Regions from separate parts of the Rugosimonospora acidiphila genome, predicted to be linked through region 2. Evidence: riboswitches for the same ligand, from Rfam matches in the RefSeq annotation. Region 2 holds a riboswitch; the other holds the start of a gene.
The links. A riboswitch is a leader RNA that binds a small molecule or an ion and turns the genes downstream of it on or off. The one in region 2 is predicted to bind cobalamin.
Positions count from the first base shown of each region.

Region 1 (5,273 bases), on a different contig from region 2:
TGCTGACCCAGGGCCCGCACAAGGGACGGTTGGTCGTGCCGGCCAACAACTCGGTTGCCCAGCCGGCGGGTTCGACCGACACCGGCGCTGAGGACAAATACTTCGGCGGCAACGACCTGTACAGCGACGACCACGGCGTGACGTGGCACATCGGGTACACCGACGTCACCACGGAGGGGTTCAGCAACCCGAACGAGAGCACCCTGACGCAGTTGACGGACGGGCGGGTGTACGTCAACAGCCGGGACCAGAACGGTACCGGTGCGGGCAACCGGCTGGACGGCTACTCGACCGACGGCGGCGCGACTCTGGTCAGCCCGCTGCACCCGCAGGACACCATCACCACCCCGGTGGTCGAGGGCAGCGTGCTGCAGGTGACCGGCCCGAACTCGGTGCTGCTCTACTCGGGTCCGGCCGACCCGACCCTGCGTGCGGTGATGGGGATCCGGTCGAGCACCAACGCCGGGGTGACCTGGTCGGCCCCGTACGACCTGACCGGCCTGCCGGCCGCGTACTCCGACCTGGTCCAGTTGGACAACAACACGGTCGGGGACCTGTACGAGACCGGTGAGACCAGCGCCAACGCGAACATCACGTTCACCCGGGTACCGGTGAAGGCCATCGTCGGCACACGCTGACCCGCTCGTGGTGTGCCGGGCGGCGTGACCCGTCGCCCGGTGCCCGTCGCCCGTTGCCTATCGCTGGGCGGGCGTTTCTTGAATCACCTGGGGCCTGTTCGCTCGGCCCAGTCCCGTACGCGTCCAACCGATTTGAAGGAGACTTCCATGCGATTCACCGCGACAAGGCCGCGGATCGTGGGTGGCGCCATCGCCGCCGCCGCGGTCCTGGCGGGCGGTTACCTGCTCGCCGCGCCCGACGGTCCGGCGACGGCCGCGCCGGCGAAGGCCGCCAAGTGCACCTCGTCGGTGCCCTTCGTCGCCGGTACCGAGGGCTACTCGAGCTTCCGCATCCCCGCCGTGGTGGCCACCAAGAAGGGCACCCTGGTCGCGTTCGCGGAGGGCCGGGTCGGTTCGTCCGCCGACTCCGGCAACATCGACGTCGTCGAGAAGCGCTCCAGCGACGGCGGCTGCACCTGGGGTCCGTTGTCCGTGGCCGCCGAGGCGGGCGACGACACCGCCGACAACCCCGCTCCGGTGGTGGACCCGGCCACCGGCAACATCGTGCTGCTCACCTGCTATAACGCGGCCTCCGTCACCGAGGCGCAGATCCTCGCCGGTCAGGTGACCGCCGATCAGACCCGGCGGGTGTTCGTGCAGACCAGCAAGGACGACGGGGTCACCTGGTCGGCCCGCCGGGAGATCACCAGCGAGGTGAAGCTGCCGAACTGGCGCTGGTACGCCACCGGTCCCGGGCACGCCACCGTGCTGACCCAGGGCCCGCACAAGGGGCGGCTCGTGGTGCCGGCCAACAACTCGGTCGCCCCGGCGGCCGGCTCCACCGACACCGGTGCGGAGAGCCAGTACTACGGCGGCAACGACTTCTACAGCGACGACCACGGCGCCACGTGGCACATCGGGTACACCGATGACACCACGGAGGGGTTCAGCAACCCGAACGAGAGCACCCTGACGCAGTTGACGGACGGGCGGGTGTACATCAACAGCCGGGACCAGAACGGTACCGGTGCGGGCAACCGGGTCGACGGCTACTCGACCGACGGCGGGGCGACTCTGGTCAGCCCGCTTCACCCGCAGGACACCATCACCACCCCGGTGGTCGAGGGCAGCGTGCTGCAGGTGACCGGCCCGAACTCGGTGCTGCTCTACTCCGGCCCGGCCGACCCGACCTTCCGCGCCGTGATGGGCATCCGGTCGAGCACCAACGCCGGGGTCACCTGGTCGGCCCCGTACGACCTGACCGGCCTGCCCGCCGCCTACTCCGACCTGGTCCAGTTGGACAACAACACGGTCGGGGACCTGTACGAGACCGGTGAGACCAACGCGAACGCGAACATCACGTTCACCCGGGTACCGGTGAAGGCCATCGTCGGCTAACACCGGCACGCCACAGCCAGCGGCACGCCACAGCCAACGGGTGCGGCACAGCCAGCGGTGCGCCCGGCCCCCATGCGGGGTCCGGCGCACCGCTGGCTCGCCGTCAGGCCAGTGGATTCGGGCCCGAGGGCTCGGGCTCGCCGGCCGGTGCCCGCCAGCGGTGCTCCACGCGGCCCACCTTCCAGTATCCGATGGCCACCGCCCACACGAGTACGAACAGGCCCACGATGATGAAGCCGACGTTGTTGAGGTCCAGCCCGGCTATCCAGTTGGTGGCCGGGTCGCGCCAGCGCAGCTGGTCGTGCAGCACTCCGACCAGTTCGATGGTGCCGATGAGCAGGGCCACCGCGACGGACAGCCCGGTGATGGTGAGGTTGTAATAGATTTTGCGAACCGGATTGGCGAAGGCCCAGCGGTAGGCGACGTTCATGAAGGCACCGTCGAGCGTGTCGAACAGGCTCATGCCGGCCGTGAACAGCAGCGGCAGCACCAGGATCGCGTACCAGGGCAGCCCGGCCGCGGCGCCGCTGCCGGCCAGTACCAGGAGGGTCACCTCGGTGGCCGTGTCGAATCCCACACCGAACAGCAGACCTATCGGGTACATCTGGGCCGGGTGGCGCACCGACCGCATCAGCGGGCGCAGCAGCCGGGCGACCAGCCCGCGCGCGTCGAGCGCGCCGTCCAGCGCGGTGGCGTCGTAGTCACCGGCGCGGGCGCGGCGGTACACCCGGGCGATGCCGACCAGCGCGATCAGGTTGAGGATGCCGATCAGGTAGAGGAACAGCCCGGACGCGCTGGTGCTGACCACGCCGAGGTCGGCCCGGGCGGCGGAGTTGTCATTGGTGAGGCCGGCCACGAACCGGGCGCCCGCCGCGATGCCGGTGGCGAGCAGCACCACCACGGTGGAGTGCCCGAGGGCGAACCAGAATCCGACGGACACCGTCCGCCTGCCGTCGGCCATCAGCTTGCGGGTGGTGTTGTCGATGGCGGCGATGTGGTCGGCGTCGAAGGCGTGCCGCATGCCCAGCGTGTAGGCGGTCACGCCGATGCCCAGACCGAACACCTTCGTGCCGATCTGCAGGTGCTTCGGGGTGACCAGCGTGGCCAGCACGGTCCACGCCACGAGGTTCATGACGGCGATGACCGCGAGCAGGATGACTATCTCGCGCCAGTCGCGCACGCGCTTGGACGGACGGAGAGACGGTTCAGCGGGCAGCCCCATGGCAACCTCTTCCAGCACCTCGTGGAGTAGGGCTCTTGCGTTGCCGTGGCCGGTCTCCTGGCTGACAGGTGTCGCATGCGACTCGCCGGCCCGCCTTCCCAGACTCGCGTCCAGTGGCTGCCGCGTCGCCGCGGCCGGGCCGGTGCATCCTGTTCACAGTGGCGAGGGCCGCTCCGGTTTCACACCGGATTCCCGAACACCACGGCGTCGACAGGCTATCGGTGGCACCGGGGCGGAGCAACGCACCGCCCCGGTGATCAACAACACGGGTGCCGGAATGTGATGAGTCCGCCTCAGGACTGGTGAATCGCCTCGCCCGCGATTTCGATGCGTACGGTCCGGCCGACCAGAACGCCGCCGCTTTCCAGCGCCACGTTCCAGATCAGTCCGTAGTCTTCCCGGTTGATTTCGGTAGTGGCGGTGAACCCGAAGATATTGTTGCCGTACGGGTCGGTCCGCGCCCCACCGAACTCCACCTGTAGCTGGGCCGGACGGGTGATTCCCTTGATAGTCAGTTCGCCGTCGAGCACGAACCGTCCAGTCGTCTGGCTGGGCTGCGGCGGCACGTGTTCACCCGGGGTGGCTCCGCGCTTGCGCAGGTAGGCCCAGTAGAAAATCGGGTCGTTGTTGCCCTGCCATTTGATGCCGGTGCTGCGGTAATCCAGCGTCGGATACTGACCGACATCGAGAAAGTCCGGGCTGACCAGGTGCGTGTCCCGCTCGGCGTGGCCGGTGCGGACGCTGGCCGCCCAGATGGTGGCGCTGACCGAGGACTGCAACGGATCCTCGGCGACGACAATCCGGGCGGTCGCCTCGGTGAACTCGCCGCGTACCGGACTGACCATCATGTGTCGGGCCAGAAATCCGATCCGCTTGTGCGCCTGATCGAGAAGATAGTTGCCAGGCGCCGGGATGGTTATGCCCTCCCAGGACCGTGTGGCGGAACCGGACATTGTCGTGCCTTCCCCGCGGAAACGCGTGCGTTACCGAGACATGTGTCGCTTGTGGCGGCCGTTGATCGGCACGCTGCGCACGCCGTTCTTTTCGACTCCGAACCGAAGCCTAACGCCCACCCACCTGGTGGCTTCGAGGTGAATGGGGCGTCGGGCGCGTCGCGCCGGGCGAATCGGAAAATCAGCGTGCCGAGGCAGCAGCCCGAGTCAACGGAAAAAGCCGAATTGTCGGCGGGAGTGGGAATGATTCGCCGCCGCCGTAACGTCGGCGAACCGTCGGTGAGGGTGACGCGAAGCCACCGCTGGCGAATTCGGCGCCGGGGCGGCGGCGGTCAGTGGCCGGCGTCGCCGGTGTCGAGCCCCTGCGCCGCCACGGCGGCGGGGTCGAGCCCCTGCGCCGCCACGGCGGCGGCGTCGAGCCCCTGCGCCGCCACGGCGGCGATGCCCTCGGCCGCCGCCCGCGGGTCGGCGTACCGCGCCGGTCCGGTCGGTCGCAGCGTGGCCTCGTCCAGGGTGTAGCGCAACGGCACGCCGGTGGGTACGTTGAGCCCGACGAAGTCGTCGTCGGACAGCCGGTCCATGTGCTTGATGAGCGCGCGCAGCGAGTTACCGTGCGCGCAGACCAGGACGGTGCGCCCGGCACGCAGGTCGGGGACTATCGCGTCGTGCCAGTACGGCAGCAACCGCGCGGTCACGTCCCGCAACGACTCGGTACGCGGCAGCTCACCCAGCAGGTCCGCGTAGCGCGGGTCGGACGCCTGGCTGAACTCGTCGTCGTCGGCCAGCGGCGGCGGGGCCACCTCGTATGATCGGCGCCACAGCATGAACTGCTCGTGGCCGTAGCGCTCCCGTACCGCCGTGCGCTCCCGGCCCTGCAGCGCGCCGTAGTGTCGCTCGTTGAGCCGCCAGGAGCGCCGCACCGGAATCCACGACCGGTCCGCCTCGTGCAGCGCGATGGCGGCCGTACGCACCGAGCGGCGCAGCACGGAGGTGTGCACCACGTCCGGGGGCGGCCCCTGCTCGCGGAGCAGTTCGCCGGCGCGCAGGCTCTGCCGCACCCCGGCGTCGGTCAGGTCGACGTCC
Region 1 is NZ_BAABJQ010000013.1:155,124-160,396, forward strand. It holds gene ABEA87_RS22220 (sialidase family protein) at 1-638, shown strand, start outside; gene ABEA87_RS22225 (sialidase family protein) at 786-2,015, shown strand; gene nicT (Nickel transporter NicT) at 2,119-3,255, opposite strand; cobalamin riboswitch at 3,268-3,456, opposite strand; gene ABEA87_RS22235 (YceI family protein) at 3,531-4,190, opposite strand; partial or broken gene ABEA87_RS22240 (phosphoglyceromutase) at 4,610-5,273, opposite strand, start outside.
Region 1: another riboswitch for cobalamin. It lies ahead of nicT (Nickel transporter NicT); the one in region 2 lies ahead of cobN (cobaltochelatase subunit CobN).

Region 2 (5,273 bases):
GACGGCAGCACCTGTGAGATGTAGCTCAGGAAGGTCTCGTTGGGCCCGACCACCAGCACGCCGCGGCTCGACAGCTCCCGCCGGTACGTGTAGAGCAGGTACGCCGCCCGGTGTAGCGCGACGGCGGTCTTGCCGGTACCGGGTCCGCCCTGCACGACCAGCACGCCGCCCAGGTCGGCGCGGATGATGCGGTCCTGCTCGGCCTGGATGGTCTCGACGATGTCGCGCATCCGGCCGGTGCGCCCGGCGTTGAGGGCGGCGAGCAGGGTCGCCTCCCCGGTCAGCCCCTCGTACGGGGAGTGCCGGTCGGCGGTGGCGGCGATGGAAAGGTCGAGCACCTCGTTGTCCACCGCGACGACCGTGCGGCCGACGCTGCGGATGTGCGCCCGGCGGCGTACGCCCTCCGGCGCCGCGGCGGTGGCCAGGTAGAACGGGCGGGACGCGGGGGCGCGCCAGTCCACCAGCAGCGGCTCGTAGTCGGCGTCCTCGTCGAAGATGCCGATCCGCCCGATGTAACGGTGCTCCTCCGCGGGCTGGCCGTCGCCGCCGGCACCATCCTGGCCGGCACCGCCGTTCTGGCTGGCACCGCCGTTTCGGCTGGCACCACCGTTCTGGCTGGCACCGTTTTCGCCGGCCAGGTCGAGCCGGCCGAAGCACAGGCCGCTGTCCACGGCGTCCAGCGCCGCCACCTGGTCGGCGTACATCTGCACCGTGTGGTCGCGCTGTGAGCGCTCCTGGTGGGTGCTGGAGGTCGCGCCCAACGCCTTGGTCAGCAGCTCCCTGGCGCGTCCGCGCATGGCGTCGAGCCGGTCGTAGAGCATCGAGACATAGGCCTGCTCCCGGCCGACATCGTCGGTCTGGCTCTGTTCTGAGGTCGCTTCGGCAGCGGCGGAGCTTGACAAACCCGTCTCCCTGGTGTCTAATCTAAAAACGGCGGCGTTTTTATCGCGCCGCTTTTTCGTGCCCGAACTCACCAAGATACCGCACGACTCGGGCTTCCGCGACCGTCGTTGTCCGCCGGCCGCGCCCCCTATTCTCCCCGACCGGCGCCGGGCGGGTGCCGGCCCGGTGCCCGCACGCCGACGCGACCGGTGCGCTAAGGCTCGGGTCGCCGGCGCGACCGACGCACTCGGGTCGCCGGCGCGACCGACCCGCGATATGTCGCGCGGGCGTCGGGCACGCGTAGGATCCGCGTCGGGCGGCGTGGAGGAACCCGGTGCGAATCCGGGGCGGTCCCGCCACTGTGACCGGGGAGGGCTCCCCAACAACGGCCACTGCCGAGCGCGGTGGGAAGGCCGGGGGAGCGCGTCGATCCGGGAGCCAGGAGACTCCGTCCGCCCCGGGGACGCCGCGCGGCGCCGCCGACCACTGCGACCCGGGGCGTGGACCCCGCCGGGAGGTACCGTCATGCCGTCGTCGGTCTTTATGCTGCTGTCCACCGCGGACACCGATCTGCTGGCGGCGCGGGCCGCCGGCGGGTTCTGGCGGGTGGCCAACCCCACCCGGGTGGGTGCCGGAGAAATACCCGCGCTGCTCGACGGCGCGCGACTGGTGGTGGTGCGGCTGCTCGGCGGCCGGCGGACCTGGCCCGAGGGGCTGGCCGCGGTACTGGAGGCCGGCGTGCCGGTGGTGGCCCTGGGCGGGGAGGCGTCGCCCGACGCGGAGCTCGCGGCCTGCTCGACGGTACCGGCGGGGGTCGCCCACGACGCGCTGCGGTACCTGGTCGAGGGTGGCCCGGACAACCTGCGCGAGCTGTACCGGTTCCTGTCCGACACGGTCCTGCTGACCGGCGAGGGTTTCGCCGCACCGGTATCCACGCCCGCCTACGGTGTGTACGGCGGGTACCAGCCCGCCGGCGACCGGCCCACGGTCGGCGTGGTCTTCTACCGGGCACACACGCTGGCCGGCAACACCGGCTTCGTGGACGCCCTGTGTGCGGAGATCGAGCGGGCCGGCGCCGCGCCGTTGCCGGTGTACGCCGCGTCGCTGCGCTCGATCGACGCCGGGCTGCGCGAGCTGCTCGGCCGCTGCGACGCGCTGATCATCACCGTGCTGGCCGCCGGGGGTACCCGGCCGTCGGACGCGTCGGCCGGCGGCGACGAGGACGCGTGGACCGTCGAGGGCCTGGCCGACCTGGACGTGCCGCTGGTGCAGGGGCTGTGCCTGACCACCACCCGGGCCGTGTGGCAGGAGTCCTCGGCGGCGCTGACCCCGATGGACGCCGCCATGCAGGTGGCCGTGCCGGAGTTCGACGGGCGGCTGATCACGGTGCCGTTCTCGTTCAAGGAGACCGGCCCGGACGGCGTGCCGGTGTACGTCGCCGATCCCGAGCGGGCCCGGCGGGTGGTCGGCATCGCGCTGGGCTACGCCCGGCTGCGCCGCATCCCCAACGCCGACAAGCGGTTGGCCATCGTGCTGTCGTCGTACCCGACCAAGCACTCCCGGGTGGGTAACGCGGTCGGGCTGGACACGCCCGCCTCGGCCGTGGTGCTGCTGCGCGCCCTGCGCGAGGCCGGTTACGCGGTGGGCGACTTTTCTCCCGGGGGAGCGCAGCCGGAGCCGGGCTTTGGCGGAGGCGAGCACCCCCAGAGTTTTATCGAGGATGGTGACACGCTGATCCACCAGCTGATCGCGGCCGGCGGGCACGATGTGGAGTGGCTGACCGAACAGCAGCTCGCGGCGGCCCCGATCCGGGTGCCGGCGCGGCAGTACCGGGCCTGGTTCGACGCGCTGCCGGATTCGCTGCGCGAGTCCATGACGGCGCACTGGGGCACACCGCCCGGCGAGCTGTACGTGGACGGCGACGAGATAGTGCTCGCCGGGCTGCGGCTGGGCAACCTCACCCTGCTGATCCAGCCGCCCCGGGGCTTCGGGGAGAATCCGGTGGCCATCTACCACGACCCCGACCTGCCGCCCTCGCACCATTACCTGGCCGCCTACCGGTGGTTGGCGGACAACGTCGACGCGGTGGTGCACCTGGGCAAGCACGGGACGCTGGAGTGGCTGCCCGGTAAGGGGCTGGGGCTGTCGGCGCAGTGCGCTCCCGACGCCGTACTGGGCGATCTGCCGCTGGTGTATCCGTTCATCGTCAACGACCCGGGGGAGGGTACCCAGGCCAAGCGGCGTGGCCACGCCACGATCGTGGACCACCTGGTGCCGCCGATGGCGCGCGCCGACAGCTACGGGGATCTGGCCCGGCTGGAGCAGTTGCTCGACGAGTACGCGACGGTCGCCGCGCTGGACCCGGCGAAGCTGCCGGCGGTGCGGGCCCAGATCTGGACGCTGATCCAGGCCGCCCAGCTGCACCGGGACCTGCATGTGGACGCCCAGCCGGACTCCGACGAGTTCGACGACTTCGTGCTGCACGTCGACGGGTACCTGTGCGAGGTGAAGGATTCGCTGATCCGCGACGGGCTGCACGTGCTGGGCGGGGCGCCGCAGGGGCAGGCCCGGGTCAACCTGGTGCTGGCGGTGCTGCGCGCCAACCAGGTGTGGGGAGGGCGGGTCGGGGCGCTGCCGGGCTTGCGCGCGGCCCTATCGGTCCACAGTGGACTTTCCGAGGAGTCCGGGCGCTCGGGGGTCGACGCGCTGGAGGAGCTGGCCGTGCGGCTGGTGTCCGGCTGCGACGCGCGGGGCTGGGCGCCGGACGCGGTGCCGGACGTGGTCACCGAGGTGCTCGGGTCGGCGGTGCCGTCCATTGTGGAGGTGCTGCGGTTCGCCGCGACCGAGGTGGTGCCGCGGCTGGCGGCCACCACCGGGGAGATCGACGCCGTCCTGCACGCGCTGGACGGCGGGTACGTGCCGGCCGGGCCATCCGGCTCGCCGACCCGGGGCCTGGTCAACGTGCTGCCCACCGGCCGCAACTTCTACTCGGTCGATCCCAAGGCGATCCCGTCGCGCAACGCGTGGGACGTCGGTCAGGCGCTGGCCGACTCGCTGCTGAGCCGCTACCGGGACGACAACGGCGACTGGCCGCAGACCGTGGGGCTGACCATGTGGGGCACCTCGGCGATGCGCACCCAGGGCGACGACATCGCCGAGGCGCTGGCGCTGCTGGGCTGCCAGCCGGTGTGGGACGAGGCGTCCCGGCGGGTCACCGGCGTGGCGACGGTGCCGCGCGAGCAGCTTGGCCGCCCGCGCATCGACGTGACGGTCCGCATCTCCGGCTTCTTCCGCGACGCGTTCCCGCACGTGGTAGCGCTGCTGGACGACGCGGTGACCCAGGTCGCCGAGCTGGACGAGCCGGACGAGGTGAACTTCGTGCGCGCGCACGCACGTGCCGACACGCGGGCGCACGGCGACTGGCGCCGGGCCACCACCCGCATCTTCGGCTCGAAGCCGGGCGCCTACGGCGCCGGACTGCTGCCGCTGATCGACGCCCGGAACTGGCGCGACGACCGGGACCTGGCCGAGGTGTACGCGGTCTGGGGCGGGTACGCCTACGGCCGGGGGCTGGACGGCCGAGCGGCGCGCGACGACCTCGAGCGGGTGTACCGGCGGATGGCGGTGGCCGCCAAGAACGTGGACACCCGGGAGCACGACATCGCCGACTCCGACGACTACTTCCAGTACCACGGCGGGATGGTCGCCATGGTGCGCTCGCTGACCGGCCACGACCCGGCCGCCTACATCGGCGACTCGCACCGGCCCGACGAGGTGCGCACGCGCAGCCTGGCCGAGGAGACCCGGCGGGTTTTCCGGGCCCGGGTGGTCAACCCGCGCTGGATCGAGGCGATGCGCCGGCACGGGTACAAGGGCGCCTTCGAGCTGGCCGCCACGGTGGACTACCTGTTCGGGTACGACGCCACCGCGGGTGTGGTGGACGACTGGATGTACCAGCAACTGGCCGAGTCGTACGTGTTCGACCAGCAGGTCCGCGACTTCATGGAGAAGTCCAACCCGTGGGCGCTGCGGGGGATCACCGAGCGGCTGTTGGAGGCCGCCGACCGGGGCCTGTGGGAGCGGCCCGACGCCGAGACGCTCAACCGGCTCCGGGAGGCGTACCTGTCCAGCGAGTCCGACCTGGAGGGCCGCTCCTGAGCGCGGGCGGCCGTCGGCGACGGATGGACAGCCGCGGATATGATCAGTCGATGGCCACCTTCCCCGCGCTCGACGGAACCCTGCTGGCGTACGACCGGGTCGGCGAGGACGGCGACCCGCTGATCTGCCTGCCCGGCGGCCCCTTGCTGCCCCCGGAGTACCTCGGTGACCTGGGTGGGCTGGCGGCCTACCGGTCGTTGGTGCTGCCGCACCTAAGGGGGACCGGGAAGTCC
Region 2 is NZ_BAABJQ010000024.1:28,130-33,402, reverse strand. It holds gene ABEA87_RS31010 (HelD family protein) at 1-821, opposite strand, end outside; cobalamin riboswitch at 1,208-1,330, shown strand; gene cobN (cobaltochelatase subunit CobN) at 1,408-5,040, shown strand; gene ABEA87_RS31000 (alpha/beta fold hydrolase) at 5,091-5,273, shown strand, end outside.